Regions from separate parts of the Peribacillus sp. QJM3NY_7 genome, predicted to be linked through region 1. Evidence: a T-box and tRNA genes for the amino acid it is inferred to sense, from the RefSeq annotation. Region 1 holds a T-box; the other regions hold tRNA genes.
What was found. The T-box of region 1 lies ahead of AC0VX1_RS18540 (valine--tRNA ligase). A T-box ahead of a tRNA ligase gene usually reads a tRNA of that ligase, here a tRNA-Val.
Positions count from the first base shown of each region.

Region 1 (9,690 bases):
CTTCCTCGAAGCAGTGAAAAAAAACTGGTGCAGCTTATAAAGAACCATGAAATCGACATCATGACCTTTACGAGTTCATCGACGGTCAATCATTTTTTACAGATCATGAAAAGCCATGAATTGGATACATACATAGACCGGATCATCATCGCCTGCATCGGGCCGATTGCCGCTAAAACGGCTGAAAAACATGGGCTATCCGTCGATGTCTGTCCAGATGTTTATACGACGGATGCCATGGTTGCTGAGTTAATACGCTTTATCTTGAAAAGAAATAAACAGGGAGGAACTTTCAAATGAAAAACATTCCATTCAATCGCCACCGCCGCTTGCGTGCAAGTGCTGGCATGAGGGCTTTAGTCCGTGAAACACAATTGCATAAAGAGGATTTGATTTATCCGATCTTCGTCATCGACGGGGAAAATGTGAAAAATGAAATCAACTCCATGCCAGGTATCTATCAGCTATCCATGGATAATCTGGGTGCCGAAATGGATGAAGTCGTGAGTCTGGGCATTAAATCAGTCATTTTATTCGGTGTCCCTTTTGATCATGATAAAGACGAACAGGGAACAGGGGCATTTCATCACAACGGACTTGTGCAAGAAGCAACCCGCTATATTAAAAAACAATATCCTGAAGTTATTGTCATAGCGGATACCTGCCTTTGCGAGTATACAAGCCATGGCCATTGCGGGGTCGTTGAAGGGGAAAAAATCCTTAATGACGCTTCTCTTGACCTTCTTGCCAAAACGGCAATCAGCCAGGCTGAGGCCGGCGCAGACATCATTGCGCCTTCCAATATGATGGACGGTTTCGTTGCGGCCATCCGTGCAGGTCTGGATGAAGCGGGTTATGAAGATATTCCGATCATGTCCTATGCGGTGAAATATGCTTCGGCTTTTTACGGCCCATTCCGTGATGCCGCGAATGGTGCGCCGCAATTTGGCGACAGGAAAACTTACCAAATGGATCCCGCCAATCGCCTTGAAGCGTTTCGTGAAGCTGAAAGCGATGTTGCTGAAGGTGCGGACTTCCTAATCGTGAAACCGGCCCTTTCCTACATGGACATCATCAGGGACGTTAAGAATAACTTTAATCTTCCGATCGTTTCCTATAATGTCAGCGGTGAATATTCAATGGTCAAAGCTGCTGCCCAAAATGGCTGGATTGATGAAAAAGCGATAGTGATGGAAATGCTGACAGGCTTGAAACGCGCAGGTTCCGACTTGATCATCACGTATTTTTCAAAAGAGGTAGCACGCTGGATTAACGAAGATAATCAATGATAAAAAAATATAACCTGTAATGGAAAAAGGGGATTGAATCATGCGGTCATATGAAAAATCGAAAAAAGCTTTTGCCGAAGCAAAAAATTTGATGCCAGGCGGCGTGAACAGCCCGGTACGTGCCTTCAAATCTGTGGACATGGATCCCATTTTCATGGAGCGTGGAAAAGGCTCGAAAATGTATGATATCGATGGAAATGAATATATCGACTATGTTCTTTCATGGGGACCGCTCATCCTGGGGCACACGAATGACCGTGTCGTGGAATCATTGAAAAAAGTAGCGGAGTCAGGTACAAGCTTTGGAACCTCTACACTGATTGAGAATGAACTGGCCAAGCTGGTCATGGAACGGGTGCCTTCGATTGAAATGATCCGGATGGTATCATCAGGAACCGAAGCGACGATGAGTGCGCTAAGGCTGGCACGAGGCATTACAGGCCGTGATAAAATCCTGAAATTCGAAGGTTCCTATCATGGCCATGGCGATTCATTGCTGATCAAAGCGGGTTCCGGCGTTGCAACATTAGGTTTACCGGATAGCCCTGGTGTACCGGAAGGCATTGCAAAAAATACGATTACCGTAGCCTATAATGATCTTGCTGCAACCAAATATGCGTTTGAACAATTTGGCGAAGACATCGCCTGTATCATCGTAGAACCTGTTGCAGGGAATATGGGTGTGGTTCCGCCACAACCTGGTTTCCTCGAAGGCTTACGTGAAGTGACGACCCAATACGGGGCTTTATTGATCTTTGACGAAGTCATGACAGGGTTCCGTGTCGGCTATAATTGTGCACAAGGCTATTTTGGCATCGTACCTGACCTGACTTGCCTTGGGAAAGTAATTGGCGGCGGCTTGCCTGTCGGAGCATTTGGAGGCAAGCGCGAATTCATGGAACAAATTGCCCCGAGTGGGACAATCTATCAAGCGGGAACATTGTCCGGTAATCCTCTTGCCATGACGGCCGGCCTTGAAACGCTGAGCCAATTGACTCCAGAATCTTATGTTGAGTTCACTCGAAAAGGGGATATGCTCGAAAAAGGAATTGGAGCGGCAGCGGATAAGTACGGTGTTCCCCATACATTCAACCGTGCCGGTTCCATGATTGGACTTTTCTTTACTAATGAGGATGTCGTAAACTATGATACAGCAAAAACATCCGATTTAGAGTTCTTTGCTTCCTACTATAGGGAAATGGCGAATCAAGGCATCTACTTGCCGCCGTCACAATTTGAAGGGTTATTCCTTTCCACTGCACATAGTGATGAAGATATCGAAAAAACCATTGCTGCGGCAGAACAGGCTTTTGCCAAATTAAAAAAATGATTCAAGGCTTCATGAGCTACCGCGATATTCGATAATGATAAATTTGAACTGGCTGCCATTTTTCCAAAAACTTTTGGAGAAATGCAGCCAGTTTTTTTGAATTCAATCCGTACGTGGAAGAACCGAATTTAACGTTCACGGCCGAATTAATTGGAGGTAGGTCTAAATAATTGGTAGAATGCAGAATTAATAGGCTGTTGGGAATTAATCTGGCGGTATGCCGAGCGGGCTTTTCTAGCTGATTGTTATTCCCGCTTGATTTAGCCTGAAAATTGAACCTCTTTCTTTTAATTCAGGGAATATCTAAGGAGAGCTGCAAATGAATTAAGGAATAAACAGCTTCCTCCCTTCATAGATTGATATTGGTATAGGTACCGTTTCATGAAGCTGAAAGGAGGAGTTGTCTTGTCGCAAGAAAATGAATCGTATTTACGATTTTCTTTAGAGGAATCCGTTTGGTTCCAGAAGGGACAGGAAGTGGCTGAGCTATACTCTATTTCCCTTGATCCAAATGTGTCGATTCAAGAAAGTGATCAATATGTTTTTATACGAGGCTCGTTGGATTTAAGCGGTGAATACAAAGACTCGCAAAATGGTGAAGAAGAGGAGTTTTCGCAGACCTTTTTGCCAAAAGCGGTTCAAAAGGTCGAGAGGCATCCCAATGGACTTAATGAGTTCACACACCGTTTTCCGGTTGATATAACGATTCCGAATAATCGGATTGCCTCTTTGGATGAGGTTGATGTCTCGATTCAAAGCTTTGATTATGCCATGCCAGAGCATAACTGCTTGAAATTGCAAGCGGACCTTTTGATAACCGGAATCTATAATGATTCATATGTGGAAGAACGGTTTGATACTGAGCAGGAAGTTGGGGAAACGGAGGATCAGGAAGAAACGGATGGGGAAAATGAGTCATATATTCCTTATGCAGCCGCAGTGCCGCCAATCCCGGATTTTCAGCCCGTTTTCCGTGATGAGGAGGAAGAAGAGTTATACGCGCCTTTTTCTGCAGAGTCAAAACGGGTTTCTGAAGCAAATGAAGAAGAAGAAGAGGAACCGATTTATTTAAGCGATCAGCATAATGCTCCCGTTTTTGAAATTCCGGTTTCACCATATCCTGAAGAGGAGGAATGGGAAACGGAAGTGCATAGACAGGAAGAAGCTGAAGCTGTAGAGGAAGAAGTAATTGGTGATCCGCCTGACTCCCCGGAAAAGGTACCTTCCATGGGAGAGTTGAAATTGGAGGAAGAACCAAGCAGGCAGGATTCCTTGGAGATTCCTAGAGTGACATTTATAGAAGAAGTAGAAGAAGAGCCAAGTCAAGCAACCAATCATGAAAGTAGCCCAGTTTTAAATGTAGAAACCGAGGATGTCATCCGGCAGGAAGACGATGCCGTTACAGCGGGTCCTATCCTTAATGAGAATGTGAAGGTGGAGCAGGAAGAGGAATCCAATTCGTCCATAAGCGATCTATTCAAAAAGAGGGAAAGACCTGCGCCTCCGGCTAAGGAGGGTAAGAGTTTCAAAGGCAGGAAACAAGCAGCGGAACGTGATGAAAAAGAAACGGCCGATCATGATGAAAAGCAGCTTTCCATCATGGATTTATTCGGACGGAAACAAGAAGAAGAACTGGTAAGGATGAAGGTTTGCATTGTTCAGCAAGGGGAAACGCTTGATGACTTGGCTCAACGATATGATGTTACGGTTCAATCGATCCTTTTCAGCAATGAATTGGAGTCGAATCAGAACGTCCATGAAGGGCAAGTCATTTATATACCGAAGGCGGTTGCGTATAAGAATTGACCGGGACAGAGAGCAGGGCATATGCTCTGCTCCTGTTTTTTAAATGCTAGAGGAAGCGGATTGTTTAGTTTTTTTAGAGAAAGTGAGTGAGTCTCGTGAGGGAAAACGAGAATCAGCAGCCTGCCAATCGGGATCGGGACACGGAGACCGTATTGAAGGAATATGCCATGTATGTACAATATATTGAGGACTTCGGGCGTGTAAAAAAAGTATACAGTGATCGCGGTACATTTGCCTTGAAATCCATGTCACCGCATAACGGCATTGATTTTATCAAAAATGTTCAAAAACTGTACCATCGCGGCTATAATCGAATCGTTCCCATTTATCAAACGATGGATCAGCGTTACGCCGTTCTGCATAATGGACGTTTGTATTACCTGATGCCCTGGCTCAATGATGAAAGGGACGGGGAGCGCGATGAAAAGCATAAGCAATTGTTCAGGGAGCTTGCTCGGATGCATACACTTTCCGTTAAGGAAATGCAAGTGGATATTGAGGAACGGGAAGCACATTATGAGCGGACGCTTGATGCCTGGAATAACGAAAAGGAATTTATAGAAGAGTATATTGTCAGCTGTGAAAAGAAGTGGTATATGTCTCCATTCGAACTCACGGTTTGTTCTTTCTACACTGATATTTCACAGGCGCTGAAGTACTCGATCAAGAAGTTTGAAACCTGGTATGAAAAAACGAAGGATAGTGAAAAGGTTCGAACCGTGGTAACGCACGGAAAGGTTTCTTTGAAGCATTTCGTTTATGATGAGCGGGGATATGGCTACTTCATCAATTTTGAGAATTCGAATACGGCTCCGCCTCATTTCGATTTACTGCCATTTCTCGTTAAAGCGGCCAGGACTTATCCTGTCCAATGCGATGACTGTGTTGACTGGCTATATAACTATTTTCGTTATTTTCCGTTAAAAGAAGAAGAATTATTGCTCATGCAAAGTTATCTGGCATTCCCTGGATCAGCTTTGGAATTAGTGAAGGGTTATTCCGATGGCAGGGGCCATCGTTCAGAGCTTGATAATGTCATGCAACTTCAGCGGCAATTTTGGCTATTGAAAAATATTGAATATATGGTGATGAGAATCGAAGAAATCGAACAGAAGAAAAAGGCGGCTGCCGAGGCTGCCAAAGAAGAACAATCACCCCCAAGCTAAATATACATGATTGGATCATCTCCAGTCATGTATATTTTTTTGCTGTAAGGGAATAATTAAATCCATTCGAAATACAAAGACATGGCCAGGAAAATAAACGCGATAAGCAGGAGCATATCGAAAAAAGTAGGGAAAATCAGCGTGCGTAATCCTTGGAATACGATAAAGGGGACGATGAACTGCTGGCAGACACCGCGGAATTTTTTCACCCAAGGCGGTAAAGTATAGGGAGTATATCTTCGCTTCATATTATTACCTTCCTTTTTAGGACTTCTTATATTCTATGGGTGGGCAGTGAAAAAGGTGAAACAGCCGTCACATTCACTGTTTCTGGAGGATAAAATAAAGAAAATGAACATGAATGCATCAAATGGGATGATTCCTGAGTAAGTAAGCGAAAAGATGATTGACTGGAGCCCCATGTTTTTTGTACTATATACTATATGCATTCAATGTTTTTACATATGAATATAAATCAATGCAAAGACCGGAAATAGTAAGATGAAATGCACTTTTCAGAGAGGAAACCAAATTGGTGCGAGGTTTCCAGGCAGCAGCATCCGAAGTCGTCCGCGAGCAGTCTTCGTGAACTTCTTAGTAGCGAGGGCCGGTGAAGAGCCGTTATCCGATTTGAGAGCCGAAAGGGATTTTTTTCTTTTTCGGAAAAAAGGTGGCACCGCGAACAACTTCCTTCGTCCTTTTGAGATGATGGAAGTTTTTTTTATGCCCAAAAGGAGGAAATGATATGGAAGAGAACCAAATTTCAATGCCGACTAAATATGATCCGCAGACGATAGAGAAAGGCCGCTACAAATGGTGGCTTGATGGAAAGTTTTTCGAAACGACGGGTGACGATAAAAAAGAACCATACACGATTGTCATCCCGCCGCCTAACGTTACAGGTAAGCTGCATCTTGGCCACGCTTGGGATACGACACTTCAAGATATATTGACACGCATGAAAAGGATGCAAGGCTATGATGTTTTATGGTTACCAGGCATGGACCATGCCGGTATTGCCACTCAAGCGAAAGTAGAACAGAAACTTCGTGCGGATGGCGTGAGCCGTTATGACCTTGGGCGTGAAAAATTCGTGGAAGAGACATGGAAATGGAAAGAGGAATATGCGAGCCATATCCGTGAACAATGGTCAAAGCTAGGTCTTGGACTTGATTATACCCGTGAACGCTTCACCCTGGATGAAGGTCTTTCAAAAGCAGTGCGCGAAGTGTTCGTTTCGCTTTATAACAAGGGCTTGATTTATCGCGGCGAATACATCATCAACTGGGATCCATCAACGAAAACGGCGTTATCCGATATCGAGGTCATTTACAAAGATGTGCAGGGCGCATTTTACCATATGAAATATCCATTGGTTGACGGATCGGGTGAAATTGAAATTGCCACCACCCGTCCAGAAACGATGCTTGGCGATACTGCTGTTGCTGTACACCCTGAAGATGACCGTTATAAACACTTGATCGGCAAAAAGGTCCGCTTGCCAATTACAGGCAGGGAAATCCCGATTGTCGGTGATGATTATGTCGATATGGAATTCGGTTCAGGCGCGGTCAAAATTACTCCTGCTCATGATCCGAATGACTTCGAAATCGGGAACCGTCACGATTTGGAGCGCATCCTTGTCATGCATGAAGATGGCTCGATGAATGAAAAGGCCGGTAAATATGAAGGCATGGACCGTTTTGAATGCCGTAAGCAAATCGTCAAGGACCTTCAGGAAGAAGGAGTACTCTTCAAAATCGAAGATCACCTTCACTCAGTAGGCCATTCAGAGAGAAGCGGTGCTGTTGTTGAACCATATCTTTCGACGCAATGGTTCGTTAAGATGCAGCCGCTGGCTGATGCATCCGTTGAGCTTCAAAAAGGAACCGATGAGGAAAAAGTTCATTTCGTACCGGACCGTTTCGAGAAAACGTACCTGCATTGGATGGAAAATATCCGCGACTGGTGCATTTCCCGTCAGCTTTGGTGGGGACACCGCATTCCCGCCTGGTATCATAAAGAAACAGGTGAAGTGTATGTAGGTCATGAAGAGCCGGCGGACGCTGAAAACTGGGAACAGGATACAGATGTCCTTGATACATGGTTCAGCTCGGCATTATGGCCGTTCTCGACTATGGGCTGGCCTGACAAGGACAGTGTCGATTTCCAACGTTACTATCCAACCGGGGCACTTGTGACAGGCTATGATATCATTTTCTTCTGGGTATCACGGATGATTTTCCAAGCTCTTGAGTTCACAGGTGAACGACCATTTGAAGATGTGCTGATCCACGGACTGGTTCGTGACGAACAGGGGCGCAAGATGAGTAAATCGCTAGGCAATGGTGTCGATCCGATGGATGTCATCGATCAATACGGTGCCGATTCCCTGCGTTACTTCTTATCTACGGGCAGCTCGCCAGGCCAGGACCTTCGTTATAGTACGGAAAAAGTCGAAGCAGTTTGGAATTTCTCCAATAAGATTTGGAACGCATCACGTTTTGCTTTGATGAACATGAATGGCATGACGTATGACGAAATCGATTTAAGCGGTGAGAAGTCTGTAGCCGATAAATGGATCTTGACGCGTTTGAATGAAACGATTTCCAACGTAACCAGACTTGCGGACCGTTATGAGTTTGGTGAAGTGGGCCGTGTGCTATACAACTTCATTTGGGATGACTTCTGTGACTGGTATATTGAAATGGCGAAGCTTCCGCTATATGGAGAAGACGAAGCGGCTAAGAAAACGACGCGCTCGATCTTGGCGTATGTACTGGATAACACAATGAGATTGTTACACCCGTTCATGCCATTCATTACCGAAGAAATCTGGCAGAACCTACCGCATCAAGGTGAGTCCATCACTGTTGCCGCTTGGCCGGAAGTGAATGAAGAGTTGACAGATACAGCTGCAGCCGAGGAAATGAAGCTGCTTGTTGAAATCATCCGCTCCGTCCGTAATATCCGTGCTGAGGTGAACACACCGTTAAGCAAAAAAATCAATTTGATTTTAAAAGCGAAAGATGAGGCCATCTTAGCGACATTACAGAAAAACAGCAGCTATATCGAGCGTTTCTGTAATCCTGAACAATTGACGATCGGCATCGAAGTCGAAGAGCCTGCTCAAGCCATGACAGCTGTCGTGACTGGCGTAGAACTAATCCTTCCGCTTACAGGACTGATCAATATTGACGAAGAAGTGAAACGTCTTGAAAAAGAACTCGACAAACTTAATAAAGAAGTTGAGCGTGTACAGAAAAAATTAGGCAACGAGGGCTTCGTCAAAAAGGCGCCGGCAAGTGTCATCGAAGAAGAACGTGCCAAGGAAAAAGACTATAGCGAAAAACGCGACTCTGTAATCCACAGGATCAGCGAACTGAAACAACTGTAAAACAAAAGGATGAACCAGCTTGAAGCCGGTTCATCCTTTTTCTGTTTACATGCTATTTAAGAAGAGGATATGCTTTCTTTTATGAATGAAAGGTACTCCCATACGATATTCATATCACTTAGTGCACTTAATGTCCGGCTCCCGACGACATCCTCAATCTCGTTCAGCATGAGGCTGCCATCTTCGGCAAATATGAAATCGATACCGACCAGGCCGAAATCAAATGAACCCATTACTCTTTCAACAAGGGCTAATTCATGCGCAGTCAGCTCATATAGCGAAGCCGATCCGCCCAGCGTATAATTTGCCTTGAAACTGGAAGCGGATTCCCTAAGTACAGCAGCCTTCACTTTTTTTCCAATTACAAAAACGCGGATATCCCTACCGAATAAGCCAGGTTTTTGAACTATCCAATTCCCATCATTCAGCTGGGCAAGATCATCGGCATGCTCGATTAGAAATACTTGTTTCCCGCCGCGGCCGCTTGTTTCTTTAGCAATGAAAGGGAGCTCCATGTCATCGGCACTCGGCCTTCCGTTACAATATACGGTATCGGCCATTGGAATCCCCAGCGAGGACAAATATTGATGCGTCTTTGCTTTGTCATTCGCGATTTCCGATACGAAGGAGGAGTTAAAGCAAGCAATCCCCAATTGCTCAAGTTGCTTAGTGAAAAAAGGATCGATGGTCCGGATGATGGCA
Region 1 is NZ_CM149663.1:3,870,385-3,880,074, reverse strand. Features, by position in the region: gene AC0VX1_RS18570 (uroporphyrinogen-III synthase) at 1-300, shown strand, start outside; gene hemB (porphobilinogen synthase) at 297-1,289, shown strand; gene hemL (glutamate-1-semialdehyde 2,1-aminomutase) at 1,330-2,619, shown strand; gene AC0VX1_RS18555 (LysM peptidoglycan-binding domain-containing protein) at 3,025-4,425, shown strand; gene ysxE (spore coat protein YsxE) at 4,521-5,591, shown strand; gene AC0VX1_RS18545 (hypothetical protein) at 5,648-5,839, opposite strand; T-box leader at 6,066-6,294, shown strand; gene AC0VX1_RS18540 (valine--tRNA ligase) at 6,337-8,988, shown strand; gene AC0VX1_RS18535 (ATP-grasp domain-containing protein) at 9,045-9,690, opposite strand, start outside.

Region 2 (9,690 bases), 1.1 Mb from region 1:
CTGATTCCACGCTGCCAAGAAAAGCCTCTAGTGAGATGTAAGGTGCCCGTACCGCAAACCGACACAGGTAGGCGAGGAGAGAATCCTAAGGTGTGCGAGAGAACTCTCGTTAAGGAACTCGGCAAAATGACCCCGTAACTTCGGGAGAAGGGGTGCTTTTTAGGGTGAATAGCCCAGAAAAGCCGCAGTGAATAGGCCCAGGCGACTGTTTAGCAAAAACACAGGTCTCTGCGAAGCCGCAAGGCGAAGTATAGGGGCTGACACCTGCCCGGTGCTGGAAGGTTAAGGGGAGAGGTTAGCGCAAGCGAAGCTTTGAACCGAAGCCCCAGTAAACGGCGGCCGTAACTATAACGGTCCTAAGGTAGCGAAATTCCTTGTCGGGTAAGTTCCGACCCGCACGAAAGGTGTAACGATCTGGGCACTGTCTCAACGAGAGACTCGGTGAAATTATAGTACCTGTGAAGATGCAGGTTACCCGCGACAGGACGGAAAGACCCCGTGGAGCTTTACTGCAGCCTGATATTGAATTTTGGTACAGCTTGTACAGGATAGGTAGGAGCCTGAGAAGCCGGAGCGCCAGCTTCGGTGGAGGCGTTGGTGGGATACTACCCTGGCTGTATTGAAATTCTAACCCGCGCCCCTTATCGGGGTGGGAGACAGTGTCAGGTGGGCAGTTTGACTGGGGCGGTCGCCTCCTAAAGAGTAACGGAGGCGCCCAAAGGTTCCCTCAGAATGGTTGGAAATCATTCGTAGAGTGTAAAGGCACAAGGGAGCTTGACTGCGAGACCTACAAGTCGAGCAGGGACGAAAGTCGGGCTTAGTGATCCGGTGGTTCCGCATGGAAGGGCCATCGCTCAACGGATAAAAGCTACCCCGGGGATAACAGGCTTATCTCCCCCAAGAGTCCACATCGACGGGGAGGTTTGGCACCTCGATGTCGGCTCATCGCATCCTGGGGCTGTAGTCGGTCCCAAGGGTTGGGCTGTTCGCCCATTAAAGCGGTACGCGAGCTGGGTTCAGAACGTCGTGAGACAGTTCGGTCCCTATCCGTCGCGGGCGCAGGAAATTTGAGAGGAGCTGTCCTTAGTACGAGAGGACCGGGATGGACGCACCGCTGGTGTACCAGTTGTCTTGCCAAAGGCATAGCTGGGTAGCTACGTGCGGACGGGATAAGTGCTGAAAGCATCTAAGCATGAAGCCCCCCTCAAGATGAGATTTCCCATGGCGCAAGCTAGTAAGATCCCTGAAAGATGATCAGGTTGATAGGTCAGAGGTGGAAGCATGGTGACATGTGGAGCTGACTGATACTAATAGATCGAGGACTTAACCAACGCTTTTTAAAAAATGAAATACCTTCTTATTATCTAGTTTTGAAGGAATGAAAATTTCTTCTTGCATTTTCTCAAAAAGACGTTATAATAATATATGTCTTGAAAAAATGTTAACATTGTTTGGTGACGATAGCGAAGAGGTCACACCCGTTCCCATTCCGAACACGGCAGTTAAGCTCTTCAGCGCCGATGGTAGTTGGGGGTTTCCCCCTGTGAGAGTAGGACGTCGCCAAGCAGGTTTCATATGGAGGATTAGCTCAGCTGGGAGAGCATCTGCCTTACAAGCAGAGGGTCGGCGGTTCGATCCCGTCATCCTCCACCATTTTACACCTGCCGGTGTAGCTCAACTGGTAGAGCAACTGACTTGTAATCAGTAGGTTGGGGGTTCAAGTCCTCTTGCCGGCACCACTTTTTAAGATAGTACAAGCACGAGCCATTAGCTCAGTTGGTAGAGCATCTGACTTTTAATCAGAGGGTCGAAGGTTCGAATCCTTCATGGCTCACCATTTATATGCGGGTGTGGCGGAATTGGCAGACGCACCAGACTTAGGATCTGGCGCCGCAAGGCGTGGGGGTTCAAGTCCCTTCACCCGCATCTTTCATGCGGAAGTAGTTCAGTGGTAGAATACAACCTTGCCAAGGTTGGGGTCGCGGGTTCGAATCCCGTCTTCCGCTCCACTTTTCGTATGTGCCGGGGTGGCGGAACTGGCAGACGCACAGGACTTAAAATCCTGCGGTAGGTGACTACCGTACCGGTTCGATTCCGGTCCTCGGCACCATCATAAATATGCGCCCGTAGCTCAATTGGATAGAGCATCTGACTACGAATCAGAAGGTTGTAGGTTCGACTCCCGCCGGGCGCACCATGTTTTTATTGCGGGAAGTAGCTCAGCTTGGTAGAGCACTTGGTTTGGGACCAAGGGGTCGCAGGTTCGAATCCTGTCTTCCCGACCACGTGATTTTTAATGAATGGGGCCTTAGCTCAGCTGGGAGAGCGCCTGCCTTGCACGCAGGAGGTCAGCGGTTCGATCCCGCTAGGCTCCACCATTTTTCAATCAGAAACTTATATTATATTGGCGGTGTAGCTCAGCTGGCTAGAGCGTACGGTTCATACCCGTGAGGTCGGGGGTTCGATCCCCTCCGCCGCTACCAATAAATATAAGGACCTTTAGCTCAGCTGGTTAGAGCAGACGGCTCATAACCGTCCGGTCGTAGGTTCGAGTCCTACAAGGTCCACCATATTCATTTTTTTAAGCCGTGGAGGTATACCCAAGTTCGGCTGAAGGGATCGGTCTTGAAAACCGACAGGGGAGTCAAATCCCGCGGGGGTTCGAATCCCTCTACCTCCTCCATTTTTTCTAAAAGCAGCAAGTTGTTTTAAAACAACCTTACATAAAGGATGCATGCAAAACAATATTCACGAAAACTTGATGCTAATCGTTTCATTATTACCGTCGCGGGGTGGAGCAGTCCGGTAGCTCGTCGGGCTCATAACCCGAAGGTCGCAGGTTCAAATCCTGTCCCCGCAATTATTAGGTCCCGTGGTGTAGCGGTTAACATGCCTGCCTGTCACGCAGGAGATCGCGGGTTCGATTCCCGTCGGGACCGCCATTATTTAAATTGAATACATATGTGGCTCAGTAGCTCAGTCGGTAGAGCAAAGGACTGAAAATCCTTGTGTCGGCGGTTCGATTCCGTCCTGAGCCACCATATTTTACAAAATTACGGCGATTGTGGCGAAGTGGTTAACGCACCTGATTGTGGTTCAGGCATTCGTGGGTTCGATTCCCATCAGTCGCCCCATTTCGCGGGTGTAGTTTAGTGGTAAAACCTCAGCCTTCCAAGCTGATGATGAGGGTTCGATTCCCTTCACCCGCTCCAAATATGGGCCTATAGCTCAGCTGGTTAGAGCGCACGCCTGATAAGCGTGAGGTCGATGGTTCGAGTCCATTTAGGCCCACCATATTCATATTGTTCCGCAGTAGCTCAGTGGTAGAGCATTCGGCTGTTAACCGAACGGTCGTAGGTTCGAGTCCTACCTGCGGAGCCATGGGGAAGTACTCAAGAGGCTGAAGAGGCGCCCCTGCTAAGGGTGTAGGTCGCGCGAGCGGCGCGAGGGTTCAAATCCCTCCTTCTCCGCCAGTTGGCCCGTTGGTCAAGCGGTTAAGACACCGCCCTTTCACGGCGGTAACACGGGTTCGAATCCCGTACGGGTCATAACAAAAAAGGAAGCATACATTCATGTATGCTTCTTTTTTTCATTTATTTTCCTTGATATAACCATCTTTTTGTTTATAGGGAATGTCTCCAAGTTGGGATTCTATATTTTCTTCTTTCAGGGTATCTTCATATTCCTTTTGCTTTTTGTTCGGTATATCCACTCTCGTTTTTCCTTCGATATCATTTGCTGCAAATCCTTCATAGTCTTCAGGAAATCCATCCGTTTCATCCTCGTTTTTATAAAGATCATTGTAATTGTCATGATCACCGGTATAATCAGATGGCGTTTCTGATGTACCGAATTTGGCCACTTCACCAAAGCTATCTTCTTTAGCCGCCATTTCGATTCCATGACGATTTTCAAAATGATCACCCTTGGATGGAATCAGTATATCCTCTTCCACTGGCCTGTCTTGTGAAAGCGTTCGTTCTGGGGCATGCTCGACACAGTAGAGGGTGCTTGGGATCGCTTCAAGCCTCTCGATGGGGATTTCCTTATTGCAGGTTTTACAATGGCCATACGATCCTTCTTCCATGGCTTTCAAAGCTTCTTCTATTTTCTCCATTTCGGATTGTGCATGCTCATCGAGTGCTTGATTCCGTTCCATCTCGAATAATTCGGTCCCTAGGTCTGCAGGATGATTATCATAGGATGATAATTCACTTACGGATTCCGTCTGGCTTTTATCCAGAACGGATTGTTCATCATTTTGAATTCTTTTACATAGCTCATTTTTTTCCTGAAGCAGTTCTTTTTTTAATTTTTGCGTTTGTTGTTTCGTTGCCATATCCAATTCACTCCTTCTAAACTAAAGTCCAAATCTCTTTTTATATTGGTAAGGTGGTTGTATTATCTATTACCCGAATCGGAGTATAGGAAAACAATATGGAACGGAAGATAGAAAAAAGGACTGAGCGGATGGGCTCAGTCCCCGGAGACTATATAAGATAGCTGATGAATAATCCAATGGCCATGAGTAAACCAAAGAAGGTGTTCGTTTGGGCAGTGGCTTTCATTGCCGGCACCATCGTGATCGGCTGTGTTTTACCTACGAAGCCTTTTATTGCGGCCATTGCCTTCGGTATGCTAAGGAAGGCAAGGAGAATCCAAGCCGTAACGCTTCCGGTAAGAACGAGCCCAACAAGCCATAGATAAGAGAAAGCGAACATGATTGCCATGAATGTCAGGGCGTTTTTCCTGCCCATCACGACTGGCATCGTTTTGCGGCCATGTGCCTTATCCCCATCATGATCCCGGAGGTTATTGGATAAGTTGATCAGCCCTACCAGTATCCCACTTGGAATGGCAATTAAGATGGCTGTTGAAGAAACATCACCGGTTTGAATGAAAAAGGCGATCAGGATTATCAAAAAGCCCATGAACAATCCAGAAAAAAGTTCCCCGAACGGTGTATATGAAATGGGCAGGGGACCGCCTGTATAAAGATAGCCGACAAGCATGCAAACGAGGCCTACTGCAGCTAGCCACCAAGACGATGCGGCACAGATATAGATTCCAATGATCAAGGCGATGGCATACATGCCAAGGGCCAAGTTCATGATTAGTCTGGGGGTCATCCCATGACGGACGATCCCGCCTCCGATGCCTACGGATTCCTCCGTATCCAGGCCTCTCTTGAAATCATAGTATTCATTGAATAAATTGGTTGCAGCTTGAATCAGGATACTTGCAACCATCATGGCAGCGAATAGTAACCAATTCACTCCATCTTCCAAAAGTGCAATCACAGTTCCAAGTAAGACTGGGACAAAAGCTGCGGTTAGTGTATGTGGACGAATTAACTCCCACCAAATCTTCCAGGTCCGTTTAAGGGGAAGTCCGTCGTATTCTGTTTGCATTATTTCTCTCCTCAAAATCATTATTGGTTCTCTCGAAATTATAACAAATATTAAAATGTTGCACAAAAGGTTATCCTAATAAATGCAGGAAAAGTGAGTATGGGTGTAATTGAAATTCATGGGTGATTCATTTCCAAAATCAAGGGTATTTCTCTACATTCGCTAAGATTCATATAATAAGGAAAAAAGCAGGGAAGAATCGTTCGGTAAAGGGGCGTTTTATTGACATGAGGTTCAAGGGAGGTGTATCTTTAAATAGGTTAAATAGCTTTTAAAATGTACATTTGGGGGGATTTTTTTGGCTATCTCAGAGGAAACTGAACAGTTTCAGGGACTGGCTTCAGCTATACAAAAGGCGAAGGACTTGAATGATCAAGTTCTATTCAGTCATATTAAGAAGATTAAATGCAACAGCCCCCTTTCATTTTATCAAGCTGGAAGAGAACGGTATGCAGGTGAACGCTTTTTCTGGGAGGACCCTGCAAAGGAAATAACCATCACCGGTTTAGGCAATGTTAAGAAACTCAAAGCGGCATCGAATGCCGAACGTTATAGAGAAGTCGAAAAGAGCTGGATCAAACTGCAGAATGATGCTGTCAAAACAGGAGTGACCGATGTAGAAGCGACAGGTCCTTTACTGTTTGGGGGCTTTTCTTTTGATTATGAAACTGACAGTACGCTCCTTTGGAATCAGTTCGGGGACAACCTATTTTATATACCTGCCTTCATGCTGTCAATGGTGGGGAAACAAGCTTACTTAACGACAAACTTACTTTGTTCGCCTGATGATTCAGAAAAACTCTTCATAGATATGATAAATGAACGGGAAGCTTTCCTCTTCGAAAGCTTGGATGGCAATGGATTGGGTGCAAATTCCCTAGTTATGCAGAGGGAAGTCGAACCTGAGGAATGGAAGCGGACGGTCGCAGAGGCTGTTCAGGAAATCAAGACGACAGATCTCGACAAGATTGTTTTGGCAAGGGAGCTTCGACTTGGTTTTGAACGTTCCATCGATTCGGGGAAAGTGCTTGAACGATTGATTGCTGAGCAGCCATTGAGTTATATTTTCAGTTTGGAGGCTGGTGGTGACTGTTTTGTCGGTGCCACTCCCGAACGTTTGATTAAGAAACAGGGAAATGAAGTTTTTTCTACATGCCTTGCCGGATCGATGCGGCGAGGGAAAGATGAGCAAGAAGATGTTTGTCTTGGTGAAGAATTGCTTCATGACCAAAAGAATTTACAAGAGCATCAATATGTCGTGTCGATGATATCCAATGCTTTTGATTCTGTATGCGAAAAGGTGATGGTCCCAGCCGGACCGACACTTATGAAAAACCGACATATCCAGCATTTGTACACACCGGTTCGCGGTATATCCAAGAAAGGTGTCACGATTTTTGAATTTGTCGAGAACCTCCATCCCACACCTGCCATGGGCGGACTTCCAAAAGAAAAGGCTGTTGTCCGAATTCGGGAATTGGAAGGTCTGGAACGCGGATTTTATGCGGGTCCTTTAGGCTGGGTGGATACGTATGGGAACGGGGAATTCGCTGTAGGGATACGTTCTGCCCTGATACAGAACAATGAGGCATCGCTCTTTGCCGGATGCGGAGTAGTGGAAGATTCGACACCCGAAAGTGAATTCCGGGAAACGGGGATTAAATTCAATCCGATGTTAAGTGCTTTAGGAGGAAATCTTAATGAATGACCGAGATGCATTGACAGCGTATGCTGCTTCATTCGTCGATGAGCTTGCACAAAATGAGGTGAAGCATGTGGTGGTGAGCCCAGGTTCACGATCCACGCCACTGGCTTTGCTGCTAGTGGAACATCCTGATATCGAAATTCATATTAATGTGGATGAGCGTTCGGCTGCTTTTTTTGCCCTTGGTTTGGCTAAGGTCTTAAGAGAACCTGTCGGACTTCTTTGTACGTCCGGTACAGCCGCTGCAAACTATTACCCAGCCGTCATCGAGGCTTTCTATTCAAGAGTGCCGCTTATTGTACTTACCGCTGACCGTCCGCATGAATTGCGAGATGTCGGAGCCCCGCAGGCGATCGATCAAATACACCTTTACGGGAGACATGTAAAATGGTTTGTCGAAATGGCACTTCCTGAAAGCACGGAAGGGATGATGCGGTATGCCAGAACGGTCGGTGCAAGGGCAGTGGCTACAGCGGCCGCTGAACCGGCAGGGCCTGTACATTTGAATTTCCCGCTTCGAGAACCATTGATTCCGGACCTGGATCAAGCAAAAGAGTTCAGGCAAAATAAAAGGAAGCCTGCAGTGTTGATTGACAGTGGAGAACGGTCATTGTCCGCATCACAAATAGAAGTGGTTGCAACTACATTGTCAAAAGCTAAGCAAGGTATCATTGTATGTGGTGAATTACCGCATCCAGAGATGAAGGAAGCCATTGTCGCATTAGCGAAAAAGCTTGCTTTTCCGGTACTGGCTGATCCCCTTTCACAGTTAAGGAGCGGAAGTCATGATAAAGCCAACATCATTGATGCGTACGATACATTTCTGCGCGATGAAACAGCAAAAGCGGCGTTCAGGCCGGAAGTGATCTTGCGATTCGGGGCAATGCCTGTTTCTAAACCGTTATTGTTATTCATGAAAAAACAAAAACAGGCGATTACTTTGGTCGTCGATGGCGGAGCAGGCTGGCGCGAACCAGCCGGTTTGGCAACGAATATGATTTACAGCGAAGAGAAAGATTTTTGTCTGCGAATAGCTGAAGGCATTACTTCTTCCCCTGATGATGAATGGCTTCGCTTATGGCAAACCGTCAACGGAGCGACGAAGGATGCCTTAGCCTCCGTCAGGGATGAAGCGGAGTTAAGCGAAGGCAAGCTGTTCGCCTTGCTTGCTGATATGATGCCATTGGAGTCGACGTTATTTGTCGGGAATAGTATGCCTATACGTGATTTGGATACTTTCTTTTTGAATAATGAAAAAGGAATCCAAACCATTGCCAATCGCGGGGCGAATGGCATCGATGGTGTCGTTTCCACTGCACTTGGCGTGAGCACGGTATCGAAAAATTCAGTGCTGGCAATCGGGGATTTAAGCTTTTTCCATGATATGAATGGCTTGCTTGCAGCAAAACTTCAAAAACAAAATATCACGATTTTGCTGGTTAATAATGATGGCGGCGGCATTTTTTCCTTCTTGCCGCAGGCGAATGAGAGGGAACATTTCGAAACGCTATTCGGCACGCCTCATGGGCTTGATTTTTCACATACTGCCCAGCTTTATGGCGGTAAATACAACAAGGTGCAAAATTGGGATGAGTTCGAGAAGGTATTTACAGAGTCGTTCGAAATTCAAGGTCTGAAAATCATCGAAGTACCGACAGAAAGAGAGTCCAATTTACAAAAGCATCGAAATTTGTGGAGCTTTGTTTCCCAGGAAATAAAAATGGTGTTAGACAGGGAAATATCATGAATATTGTCAGCAAGGATGTCAATTATGCTGTTGAAATAACGGGAAATGGGGATCCTCTTGTTCTTTTGCATGGATTTACGGGAAATCGGGATACATGGAAATTTCTCATCCCGCTACTGAGTGACAGGTATACGCTGATCATGGTCGACATCATCGGACATGGCATGTCTGCATCACCAGCTGACTATCGAAGGTATGAGCTGGAAAATGTGGCTGAGGATATCAAGTATATTTTGGATGTGTTACATTTCCCGAAAGCCCATATCCTTGGATACTCGATGGGCGGAAGGCTCGGATTGGGATTTGCCTGTTTGTATCCTGAGTATGTTGATACATTGATACTGGAGAGTGCTTCACCAGGTCTTTTAACAGAAGAGGAACGGGAAATCCGAAGGGGAAATGATCGGAGGCTTGCCGAACGGATTCTTGCAAATGGCATGGAAGCGTTTGTGGATCAATGGGAAAACATCCCGCTGTTTGAAAGCCAAAAACGGTTGTCGGCCAAAACCAGGTCAGCCATTCGGGAGCAGCGGTTGGCAAATGACCCTGCCGGCCTTTCCAATAGCCTTCTTGGCATGGGGACCGGCAGTCAGGCTTCTTACTGGGAACAACTGCAAACCCTTGATTTCCCGGTGCTCCTTGTAACCGGTGAACTTGACCATAAGTTTTGTCGAATAGCGGACTCGATGAAAAAAGAGCTGAAGCGCGCCGAATGGAAAATAATAAATGATGCGGGACATGCGATTCATGTGGAAGTTGGAGAAAAGTTTGGTAAAATAATAAGTGAGTTTTTAAAGCGAAATAAAAGGAGGAATTAATGTGACGAT
Region 2 is NZ_CM149663.1:4,937,665-4,947,354, reverse strand. Features, by position in the region: rRNA gene AC0VX1_RS23925 (23S ribosomal RNA) at 1-1,331, shown strand, start outside; rRNA gene rrf (5S ribosomal RNA) at 1,451-1,566, shown strand; tRNA gene AC0VX1_RS23915 (tRNA-Val) at 1,578-1,653, shown strand; tRNA gene AC0VX1_RS23910 (tRNA-Thr) at 1,664-1,739, shown strand; tRNA gene AC0VX1_RS23905 (tRNA-Lys) at 1,762-1,837, shown strand; tRNA gene AC0VX1_RS23900 (tRNA-Leu) at 1,845-1,926, shown strand; tRNA gene AC0VX1_RS23895 (tRNA-Gly) at 1,935-2,009, shown strand; tRNA gene AC0VX1_RS23890 (tRNA-Leu) at 2,022-2,110, shown strand; tRNA gene AC0VX1_RS23885 (tRNA-Arg) at 2,121-2,197, shown strand; tRNA gene AC0VX1_RS23880 (tRNA-Pro) at 2,209-2,285, shown strand; tRNA gene AC0VX1_RS23875 (tRNA-Ala) at 2,303-2,378, shown strand; tRNA gene AC0VX1_RS23870 (tRNA-Met) at 2,407-2,483, shown strand; tRNA gene AC0VX1_RS23865 (tRNA-Ile) at 2,494-2,570, shown strand; tRNA gene AC0VX1_RS23860 (tRNA-Ser) at 2,591-2,683, shown strand; tRNA gene AC0VX1_RS23855 (tRNA-Met) at 2,787-2,860, shown strand; tRNA gene AC0VX1_RS23850 (tRNA-Asp) at 2,867-2,942, shown strand; tRNA gene AC0VX1_RS23845 (tRNA-Phe) at 2,966-3,041, shown strand; tRNA gene AC0VX1_RS23840 (tRNA-His) at 3,059-3,134, shown strand; tRNA gene AC0VX1_RS23835 (tRNA-Gly) at 3,139-3,212, shown strand; tRNA gene AC0VX1_RS23830 (tRNA-Ile) at 3,218-3,294, shown strand; tRNA gene AC0VX1_RS23825 (tRNA-Asn) at 3,307-3,381, shown strand; tRNA gene AC0VX1_RS23820 (tRNA-Ser) at 3,383-3,473, shown strand; tRNA gene AC0VX1_RS23815 (tRNA-Glu) at 3,477-3,548, shown strand; gene AC0VX1_RS23810 (TraR/DksA C4-type zinc finger protein) at 3,590-4,339, opposite strand; gene AC0VX1_RS23805 (1,4-dihydroxy-2-naphthoate polyprenyltransferase) at 4,491-5,411, opposite strand; gene AC0VX1_RS23800 (isochorismate synthase) at 5,710-7,119, shown strand; gene menD (2-succinyl-5-enolpyruvyl-6-hydroxy-3-cyclohexene-1-carboxylic-acid synthase) at 7,112-8,863, shown strand; gene menH (2-succinyl-6-hydroxy-2,4-cyclohexadiene-1-carboxylate synthase) at 8,860-9,681, shown strand; gene menB (1,4-dihydroxy-2-naphthoyl-CoA synthase) at 9,689-9,690, shown strand, end outside.
Region 2: it has a tRNA-Val gene. The T-box ahead of AC0VX1_RS18540 (valine--tRNA ligase) is inferred to sense a tRNA for this amino acid. The anticodon was not compared.

Region 3 (9,690 bases), 2.5 Mb from region 1:
GGCGGTGACATCTATTTCGACGACGTCCTGATCAGAAGGGATGGCTTTTTTGTTTTGCCGGAATTACATGCATTAAACCCAAATTCTTTAAAATAAAGCCTTTTTTAATAAGGATGAGGCTTTTGTCCAACTCAAAAAGGGGACACCCGAATATGCTTTATTAAGGGAATACCTCCTCAGAGAAAGTTGCGCGGGACACATAGAGCCCGTGTTTTTTTATGTTAATAAAAGGGGGAGATAAACATGTTAATACTTTCGACTGTCATTCCGAATGAAGGTATCCAAATGAAAATGATGAAAGCTTTTCCTGATTTGAACTTCATTTATCAAAAAGAATGGAAAGATGGGCCGCTTCGTGAAGCGGAAATCTTAATTACATATGGTGAAGATTTAACTGAAGAAATCATTGAGAAAGCAGCGAACTTGAAATGGATCATGGTCATGAGTGCAGGGATGGAACTAATGCCATTTAAAGCCATCGAGGAACGAGGCATTATGGTGACCAACGCAAGAGGCATACATAAAATCCCGATGGCCGAGTATACGATAGGGATGCTTTTGCAATATGAAAAGAAATTGAAGCTGCTTATGAAGAATGAAAAGGAAGAATTGTGGGATAGAAAGATTGAAGTAGGGGAATTGAATGGCAAGACCATGCTCGTATTGGGTGTGGGTGCAATAGGTGGGGAAGTGGCTCGTCTTGGGAAAGCCTTTGGGATGAAGACGATAGGAGTGAACCGGAGCGGGAAAACTGTGGAATCCATTGATCACCTTTATGACCTGGATCATTTATTGGAAGCCATACCGGGAGCCGATTATATTGTATCCGTCCTGCCAAGTACGGATGAAACGAAGGGCCTTCTGCAAAAAGAACACTTCAAAGCCATGAAAGAATCTGCAGTATTCGTGAATATTGGCCGCGGTGACCTGATTAAAGATGAAGTGCTGATCGAAGCCCTGGATGCCGGGGAATTGTCTCATGCCATCTTGGATGTATTTGATCCGGAGCCTTTAGGAAAAGGGCATCCGTTTTGGAGGATGGAGAATGTTACAGTCACACCGCATCTTTCAAGTAAAAGCGGAGAATATTTACCAAGGACCTTTGCTATATTCGAAAAAAATATGCGTGAATACCTGAAAGCTGGAAAAGACTTCACCAACGTAATCGACTTATCTAGGGGATACTAAGTTCAATGCAAAAATGGGAAAGAATCAAGTCTTCATGAATAAACTAAAAAAGAATGGTTAAGCCATTGAATTATTGACAAATTCAACGTATAAAAGGTACACTATTTATAAACATTATAATTTAAGAATGCATACTTAATAAGAAAAAGAGGTGGATGACGGTGTCTGAAGTTCAGTTAAAAGAAGCGTTGGATTCCTTAAAAGATACCGGTGTAAGAATAACTCCTCAACGCCATGCAATACTTGAGTATTTGATAAGCTGCATGTCCCACCCTACCGCTGATGATATATATAAAGCGCTGGAAGGCAAGTTTCCGAATATGAGTGTGGCAACGGTTTATAACAACCTGCGTGTGTTCCGTGAGGTAGGTTTGGTAAAAGAACTTACGTATGGGGATTCTTCGGCAAGGTTTGATTTTGTGACGACGAATCATTATCATGTAATTTGCCAAACTTGCGGGAAAATTGTGGACTTCGATTATCCTGCATTGGATGAAGTCGAGCATTTCGCAGCACAAGTCACTGGTTTCAATGTTAGTCACCATCGGATGGAAATCTACGGCGACTGTATGGATTGTGCGAAAAAAGAATCGCATTAAAAAAAGTTCCTCCACTTGGTTGGAACTTTTTTTCATGTTTATGAAGAAATGATACAATTGTTAAAGCCTTCGTGAAAGGGAATTCAGCTAATCGACTTAATCATGCAGGCTTTTCCGGTTATATTTTTCATTGAATTCTTCGCCTTCCAACTTTTTGTCAAGTGTCAATGGTTCTTCACAATGCATGCAAATGTCTACACGTCCTAGTATTTTTGTAGGTTTGCTGCAGTTAGGGCAGACAACCTGGATCGATTTTGTAGAAAGCATTCCAATCCAGAAATAAACCCCTGTGCTTGCGATTATGAATAAAAGGCCCAGCCCCATGAAAATCGTCATGACAACAGGATGTGTTTTGAAGAAAAGCCCAAGGTACATTACGATAAAGCCAATGAAAATCAAACTCAAAGCAAAAGTGCGTATTTTATTGATTTTGCTAGAATATTTAGCCATGGATTGTCCCTCCTAAAATATAACTTTAACTATAACATAAACAATGGATGGAACAAAAAAGAAATAAAGGATACATATTACTTTTGAATTGAAATGGTTTGGGGTAAGGGAACTAAGCAGGAATTTGAAGAGTTTTGCCGAAAATCTAAAAAAAAGGTTTTGGAGGAATTTATGATGGAAGATATCCTTCGCCCGATTTATCAAGAGCGAGCAAGTTTAAAATCTACACTTGGAATCTTGTTAGTAGAAAAAAGAGATGATAATAGCCCGATTACCGATACGTTTGACTACATCCTTTTTGTAATTGCAGACGAAGCAGAAGAGGCCGTGTTTTTAAAACACTACACATACCAGGATAAAAAGGCGGCCCTGCATATCGTAAAGGAAGACCAATTAAAAGAATGGCTCCTATTAGGCACGAACCGTAAAGTGGTTGACTGGATATATAATGGGAAGGTCCTTTTTGACCGGAACGAATATCTGGACCGTTTGAAAACCGAAATCCGGGAGTTCCCCTTCTATGGAAGGAAGTTAAAGATGGGGATGGAGTTCGCGAAGTTAATTCGCAGGTACATGGATGGGAAAAGCTTCTTTGAAAAAGGCCATCATCTTGAGGCATACAATCATATCGTTCATTCCCTGCATCATTTGGCCCGTTTGGAGATAATAGAACAGGGCTTTTATCCGGAGGTTACTGTCTGGAACCAAGTGAAGCATATGGAACCTGAAATTTACAAGCTGTATAAAGAATTGATCAGCAGTGAGGAAACGCTCGAAAAAAGATTGGAGCTTTTATTCCTTGCGAGCGAATTTCTTATATATTCGAGGACGAATGCAGGTTCACAGCATTTGGTCGAAATAATGGGAATGAAAGAAGATCCGTGGACGATTGCAGAGCTTATGGATCATCCGGAAGTTAAGTTTTATTCAGTAGACCTAGGCGTTTTATTGGAATATTTGATAGAGAAGAAGGTAATCGATGTCATCAAAGTGGAGACAAAAGGGCACGAGGTATATCATCGGTTTTATCGTGTATCAAAAAACTTTTAAAAAAATGCATTTTTATTGTTGACCAATAATAATATAGGTGTTATATTAATACATGTCGCTGCGGGACATCAGCTTTCGCAGCTTCATCAAAACAAAAAAATAAAAAAACATGTTGACAACAGAGTTGAAAACATGATAAGATGTAAAAGTCGCTTACGAAGTAGACGACATCGAAATTGCTCTTTGAAAACTGAACAAAACAAAGCGCCAACGTTAAATTTTAAGTGAGCACACACTATCAAAAAAGCAAATGAGCAAGTCAAACATTTCTTCGGAGAGTTTGATCCTGGCTCAGGACGAACGCTGGCGGCGTGCCTAATACATGCAAGTCGAGCGAATCGATGGGAGCTTGCTCCCTGAGATTAGCGGCGGACGGGTGAGTAACACGTGGGCAACCTGCCTATAAGACTGGGATAACTTCGGGAAACCGGAGCTAATACCGGATACGTTCTTTTCTCGCATGAGAGAAGATGGAAAGACGGTTTACGCTGTCACTTATAGATGGGCCCGCGGCGCATTAGCTAGTTGGTGAGGTAATGGCTCACCAAGGCGACGATGCGTAGCCGACCTGAGAGGGTGATCGGCCACACTGGGACTGAGACACGGCCCAGACTCCTACGGGAGGCAGCAGTAGGGAATCTTCCGCAATGGACGAAAGTCTGACGGAGCAACGCCGCGTGAACGAAGAAGGCCTTCGGGTCGTAAAGTTCTGTTGTTAGGGAAGAACAAGTACCAGAGTAACTGCTGGTACCTTGACGGTACCTAACCAGAAAGCCACGGCTAACTACGTGCCAGCAGCCGCGGTAATACGTAGGTGGCAAGCGTTGTCCGGAATTATTGGGCGTAAAGCGCGCGCAGGTGGTTCCTTAAGTCTGATGTGAAAGCCCACGGCTCAACCGTGGAGGGTCATTGGAAACTGGGGAACTTGAGTGCAGAAGAGGAAAGTGGAATTCCAAGTGTAGCGGTGAAATGCGTAGAGATTTGGAGGAACACCAGTGGCGAAGGCGACTTTCTGGTCTGTAACTGACACTGAGGCGCGAAAGCGTGGGGAGCAAACAGGATTAGATACCCTGGTAGTCCACGCCGTAAACGATGAGTGCTAAGTGTTAGAGGGTTTCCGCCCTTTAGTGCTGCAGCTAACGCATTAAGCACTCCGCCTGGGGAGTACGGCCGCAAGGCTGAAACTCAAAGGAATTGACGGGGGCCCGCACAAGCGGTGGAGCATGTGGTTTAATTCGAAGCAACGCGAAGAACCTTACCAGGTCTTGACATCCTCTGACAACCCTAGAGATAGGGCTTTCCCCTTCGGGGGACAGAGTGACAGGTGGTGCATGGTTGTCGTCAGCTCGTGTCGTGAGATGTTGGGTTAAGTCCCGCAACGAGCGCAACCCTTGATCTTAGTTGCCAGCATTCAGTTGGGCACTCTAAGGTGACTGCCGGTGACAAACCGGAGGAAGGTGGGGATGACGTCAAATCATCATGCCCCTTATGACCTGGGCTACACACGTGCTACAATGGATGGTACAAAGGGCTGCAAACCTGCGAAGGTAAGCGAATCCCATAAAGCCATTCTCAGTTCGGATTGCAGGCTGCAACTCGCCTGCATGAAGCCGGAATCGCTAGTAATCGCGGATCAGCATGCCGCGGTGAATACGTTCCCGGGCCTTGTACACACCGCCCGTCACACCACGAGAGTTTGTAACACCCGAAGTCGGTGAGGTAACCTTCATGGAGCCAGCCGCCTAAGGTGGGACAGATGATTGGGGTGAAGTCGTAACAAGGTAGCCGTATCGGAAGGTGCGGCTGGATCACCTCCTTTCTAAGGATAATTACGAGAGCGCTTTTGTTTTGTTCAGTTTTGAATGAGTAATTCATTCAAATAGGAAAGACAAACATCACGATGTGATGGATTCTTTCTGCTTTGTTCCTTGAAAACTAGATAATAGATAGAAGGCAATTAATTTTTTTCAAAGCATCTGTAAGATCTTTTTTAACGGTTAAGTTAGAAAGGGCGCACGGTGGATGCCTTGGCACTAGGAGCCGATGAAGGACGGGACTAACACCGATATGCTTCGGGGAGCTGTAAGTAAGCTTTGATCCGGAGATTTCCGAATGGGGAAACCCACTGTTCGTAATGGAACAGTATCTTTACCTGAATACATAGGGTACTGAAGGCAGACCCGGGGAACTGAAACATCTAAGTACCCGGAGGAAGAGAAAGCAAACGCGATTTCCTGAGTAGCGGCGAGCGAAACGGAATTAGCCCAAACCAAGAGGCTTGCCTCTTGGGGTTGTAGGACACTCAACATGGAGTTACAAAGGAACGGGGTAAATGAAGCGACCTGGAAAGGTCCGTCGAAGAAGGTAAAAACCCTGTAGTTGAAACTTCGTTCCCTCCTGAGTGGATCCTGAGTACGGCGGGACACGAGAAATCCCGTCGGAAGCAGGGAGGACCATCTCCCAAGGCTAAATACTCCCTAGTGACCGATAGTGAACCAGTACCGTGAGGGAAAGGTGAAAAGCACCCCGGAAGGGGAGTGAAATAGATCCTGAAACCGTGTGCCTACAAGTAGTCAAAGCCCGTTAATGGGTAATGGCGTGCCTTTTGTAGAATGAACCGGCGAGTTACGATTTCATGCGAGGTTAAGTTGATGAGACGGAGCCGCAGCGAAAGCGAGTCTGAATAGGGCGAATGAGTATGAGGTCGTAGACCCGAAACCAGGTGATCTACCCATGTCCAGGGTGAAGTTCAGGTAACACTGAATGGAGGCCCGAACCCACGCACGTTGAAAAGTGCGGGGATGAGGTGTGGGTAGCGGAGAAATTCCAATCGAACCTGGAGATAGCTGGTTCTCTCCGAAATAGCTTTAGGGCTAGCCTCAAGATGAGAGTATTGGAGGTAGAGCACTGATTGGACTAGGGGCCCCCAACGGGTTACCGAATTCAGTCAAACTCCGAATGCCAAATACTTATTCTTGGGAGTCAGACTGCGAGTGATAAGATCCGTAGTCGAAAGGGAAACAGCCCAGACCACCAGCTAAGGTCCCAAAGTATACGTTAAGTGGAAAAGGATGTGGAGTTGCTTAGACAACCAGGATGTTGGCTTAGAAGCAGCCACCATTTAAAGAGTGCGTAATAGCTCACTGGTCGAGTGACTCCGCGCCGAAAATGTACCGGGGCTAAACGTATCACCGAAGCTGTGGATTGACACCGTATGGTGTCAATGGTAGGAGAGCGTTCTAAGGGCGTTGAAGTCAGACCGGAAGGACTGGTGGAGCGCTTAGAAGTGAGAATGCCGGTATGAGTAGCGAAAGAAGGGTGAGAATCCCTTCCACCGAATGCCTAAGGTTTCCTGAGGAAGGCTCGTCCGCTCAGGGTTAGTCGGGACCTAAGCCGAGGCCGAAAGGCGTAGGCGATGGACAACAGGTTGATATTCCTGTACCACCTATACATCGTTTGAACGATGGGGGGACGCAGAAGGATAGGGTAAGCGCGCTGTTGGATATGCGCGTCCAAGCAGTTAGGCCGGAAACGAGGCAAATCCCGTTTCCATTAAGGCGGAGCTGTGATGGCGAGGGAAATTTAGTACCGAAGTTCCTGATTCCACGCTGCCAAGAAAAGCCTCTAGTGAGATGTAAGGTGCCCGTACCGCAAACCGACACAGGTAGGCGAGGAGAGAATCCTAAGGTGTGCGAGAGAACTCTCGTTAAGGAACTCGGCAAAATGACCCCGTAACTTCGGGAGAAGGGGTGCTTTTTAGGGTGAATAGCCCAGAAAAGCCGCAGTGAATAGGCCCAGGCGACTGTTTAGCAAAAACACAGGTCTCTGCGAAGCCGCAAGGCGAAGTATAGGGGCTGACACCTGCCCGGTGCTGGAAGGTTAAGGGGAGAGGTTAGCGCAAGCGAAGCTTTGAACCGAAGCCCCAGTAAACGGCGGCCGTAACTATAACGGTCCTAAGGTAGCGAAATTCCTTGTCGGGTAAGTTCCGACCCGCACGAAAGGTGTAACGATCTGGGCACTGTCTCAACGAGAGACTCGGTGAAATTATAGTACCTGTGAAGATGCAGGTTACCCGCGACAGGACGGAAAGACCCCGTGGAGCTTTACTGCAGCCTGATATTGAATTTTGGTACAGCTTGTACAGGATAGGTAGGAGCCTGAGAAGCCGGAGCGCCAGCTTCGGTGGAGGCGTTGGTGGGATACTACCCTGGCTGTATTGAAATTCTAACCCGCGCCCCTTATCGGGGTGGGAGACAGTGTCAGGTGGGCAGTTTGACTGGGGCGGTCGCCTCCTAAAGAGTAACGGAGGCGCCCAAAGGTTCCCTCAGAATGGTTGGAAATCATTCGTAGAGTGTAAAGGCACAAGGGAGCTTGACTGCGAGACCTACAAGTCGAGCAGGGACGAAAGTCGGGCTTAGTGATCCGGTGGTTCCGCATGGAAGGGCCATCGCTCAACGGATAAAAGCTACCCCGGGGATAACAGGCTTATCTCCCCCAAGAGTCCACATCGACGGGGAGGTTTGGCACCTCGATGTCGGCTCATCGCATCCTGGGGCTGTAGTCGGTCCCAAGGGTTGGGCTGTTCGCCCATTAAAGCGGTACGCGAGCTGGGTTCAGAACGTCGTGAGACAGTTCGGTCCCTATCCGTCGCGGGCGCAGGAAATTTGAGAGGAGCTGTCCTTAGTACGAGAGGACCGGGATGGACGCACCGCTGGTGTACCAGTTGTCTTGCCAAAGGCATAGCTGGGTAGCTACGTGCGGACGGGATAAGTGCTGAAAGCATCTAAGCATGAAGCCCCCCTCAAGATGAGATTTCCCATGGCGCAAGCTAGTAAGATCCCTGAAAGATGATCAGGTTGATAGGTCAGAGGTGGAAGCATGGTGACATGTGGAGCTGACTGATACTAATAGATCGAGGACTTAACCAACGCTTTTAAAAAAATGAAATACCTTCTTATTATCTAGTTTTGAAGGAATGAAAATTTCTTCTTGCATTTTCTCAAAAAGACGTTATAATAATATATGTCTTGAAAAAATGTTAACATTGTTTGGTGACGATAGCGAAGAGGTCACACCCGTTCCCATTCCGAACACGGCAGTTAAGCTCTTCAGCGCCGATGGTAGTTGGGGGTTTCCCCCTGTGAGAGTAGGACGTCGCCAAGCTTATATTGTTCCGCAGTAGCTCAGTGGTAGAGCATTCGGCTGTTAACCGAACGGTCGTAGGTTCGAGTCCTACCTGCGGAGCCATTATTGGAGAGCTGTCCGAGTGGCCGAAGGAGCACGATTGGAAATCGTGTAGACGGGTAACCCTGTCTCAAGGGTTCAAATCCCTTGCTCTCCGCCATTTATACCTGGCCCGTTGGTCAAGCGGTTAAGACACCGCCCTTTCACGGCGGTAACACGGGTTCGAATCCCGTACGGGTCACCATTTAGACAACATTTTGGAGGATTAGCTCAGCTGGGAGAGCATCTGCCTTACAAGCAGAGGGTCGGCGGTTCGATCCCGTCATCCTCCACCATTTTCAATAAGATCAGGTTGTTTCTGCATAAAGGATTGATTATTCAGCCCATTGAAACGCTTAACACGAAAACTTGATGTATAATAGCAACATTATTACCGTCGCGGGGTGGAGCAGTCCGGTAGCTCGTCGGGCTCATAACCCGAAGGTCGCAGGTTCAAATCCTGTCCCCGCAATCTATGGTCCCGTGGTGTAGCGGTTAACATGCCTGCCTGTCACGCAGGAGATCGCGGGTTCGATTCCCGTCGGGACCGCCATTTTTATTGTTTGGCTCAGTAGCTCAGTCGGTAGAGCAAAGGACTGAAAATCCTTGTGTCGGCGGTTCGATTCCGTCCTGAGCCACCATAGTAGTGCCGGTGTAGCTCAACTGGTAGAGCAACTGACTTGTAATCAGTAGGTTGGGGGTTCAAGTCCTCTTGCCGGCACCATGTTTCATCTATATGCGGAGGGGTAGCGAAGTGGCTAAACGCGGCGGACTGTAAATCCGCTCCTTCGGGTTCGGCAGTTCGAATCTGCCCCCCTCCACCATTTTTATTACAGGGGTATAGTTTAAAGGTAGAACAGAGGTCTCCAAAACCTCCAGTGTGGGTTCGAGTCCTACTACCCCTGCCAATTTAAATTCTATAATGGCGATTGTGGCGAAGTGGTTAACGCACCTGATTGTGGTTCAGGCATTCGTGGGTTCGATTCCCATCAGTCGCCCCATTTTAAAAAATATGATATAATGATTACAACGTTAATGGGCTATAGCCAAGCGGTAAGGCAACGGATTTTGATTCCGTCATGCGAAGGTTCGATCCCTTCTAGCCCAGCCATATGCGAAAGTAGTTCAGTGGTAGAATACAACCTTGCCAAGGTTGGGGTCGCGGGTTCGAATCCCGTCT
Region 3 is NZ_CM149663.1:790,666-800,355, forward strand. Features, by position in the region: gene AC0VX1_RS03715 (aminopeptidase) at 1-96, shown strand, start outside; gene AC0VX1_RS03720 (D-2-hydroxyacid dehydrogenase) at 244-1,188, shown strand; gene perR (peroxide-responsive transcriptional repressor PerR) at 1,344-1,787, shown strand; gene AC0VX1_RS03730 (YgzB family protein) at 1,884-2,237, opposite strand; gene AC0VX1_RS03735 (nucleotidyltransferase-like protein) at 2,412-3,287, shown strand; rRNA gene AC0VX1_RS03740 (16S ribosomal RNA) at 3,556-5,106, shown strand; rRNA gene AC0VX1_RS03745 (23S ribosomal RNA) at 5,283-8,215, shown strand; rRNA gene rrf (5S ribosomal RNA) at 8,335-8,450, shown strand; tRNA gene AC0VX1_RS03755 (tRNA-Asn) at 8,460-8,534, shown strand; tRNA gene AC0VX1_RS03760 (tRNA-Ser) at 8,540-8,631, shown strand; tRNA gene AC0VX1_RS03765 (tRNA-Glu) at 8,641-8,715, shown strand; tRNA gene AC0VX1_RS03770 (tRNA-Val) at 8,731-8,806, shown strand; tRNA gene AC0VX1_RS03775 (tRNA-Met) at 8,909-8,982, shown strand; tRNA gene AC0VX1_RS03780 (tRNA-Asp) at 8,988-9,063, shown strand; tRNA gene AC0VX1_RS03785 (tRNA-Phe) at 9,076-9,151, shown strand; tRNA gene AC0VX1_RS03790 (tRNA-Thr) at 9,159-9,234, shown strand; tRNA gene AC0VX1_RS03795 (tRNA-Tyr) at 9,251-9,334, shown strand; tRNA gene AC0VX1_RS03800 (tRNA-Trp) at 9,345-9,418, shown strand; tRNA gene AC0VX1_RS03805 (tRNA-His) at 9,436-9,511, shown strand; tRNA gene AC0VX1_RS03810 (tRNA-Gln) at 9,547-9,621, shown strand; tRNA gene AC0VX1_RS03815 (tRNA-Gly) at 9,625-9,690, shown strand, end outside.
Region 3: it has a tRNA-Val gene. The T-box ahead of AC0VX1_RS18540 (valine--tRNA ligase) is inferred to sense a tRNA for this amino acid. The anticodon was not compared.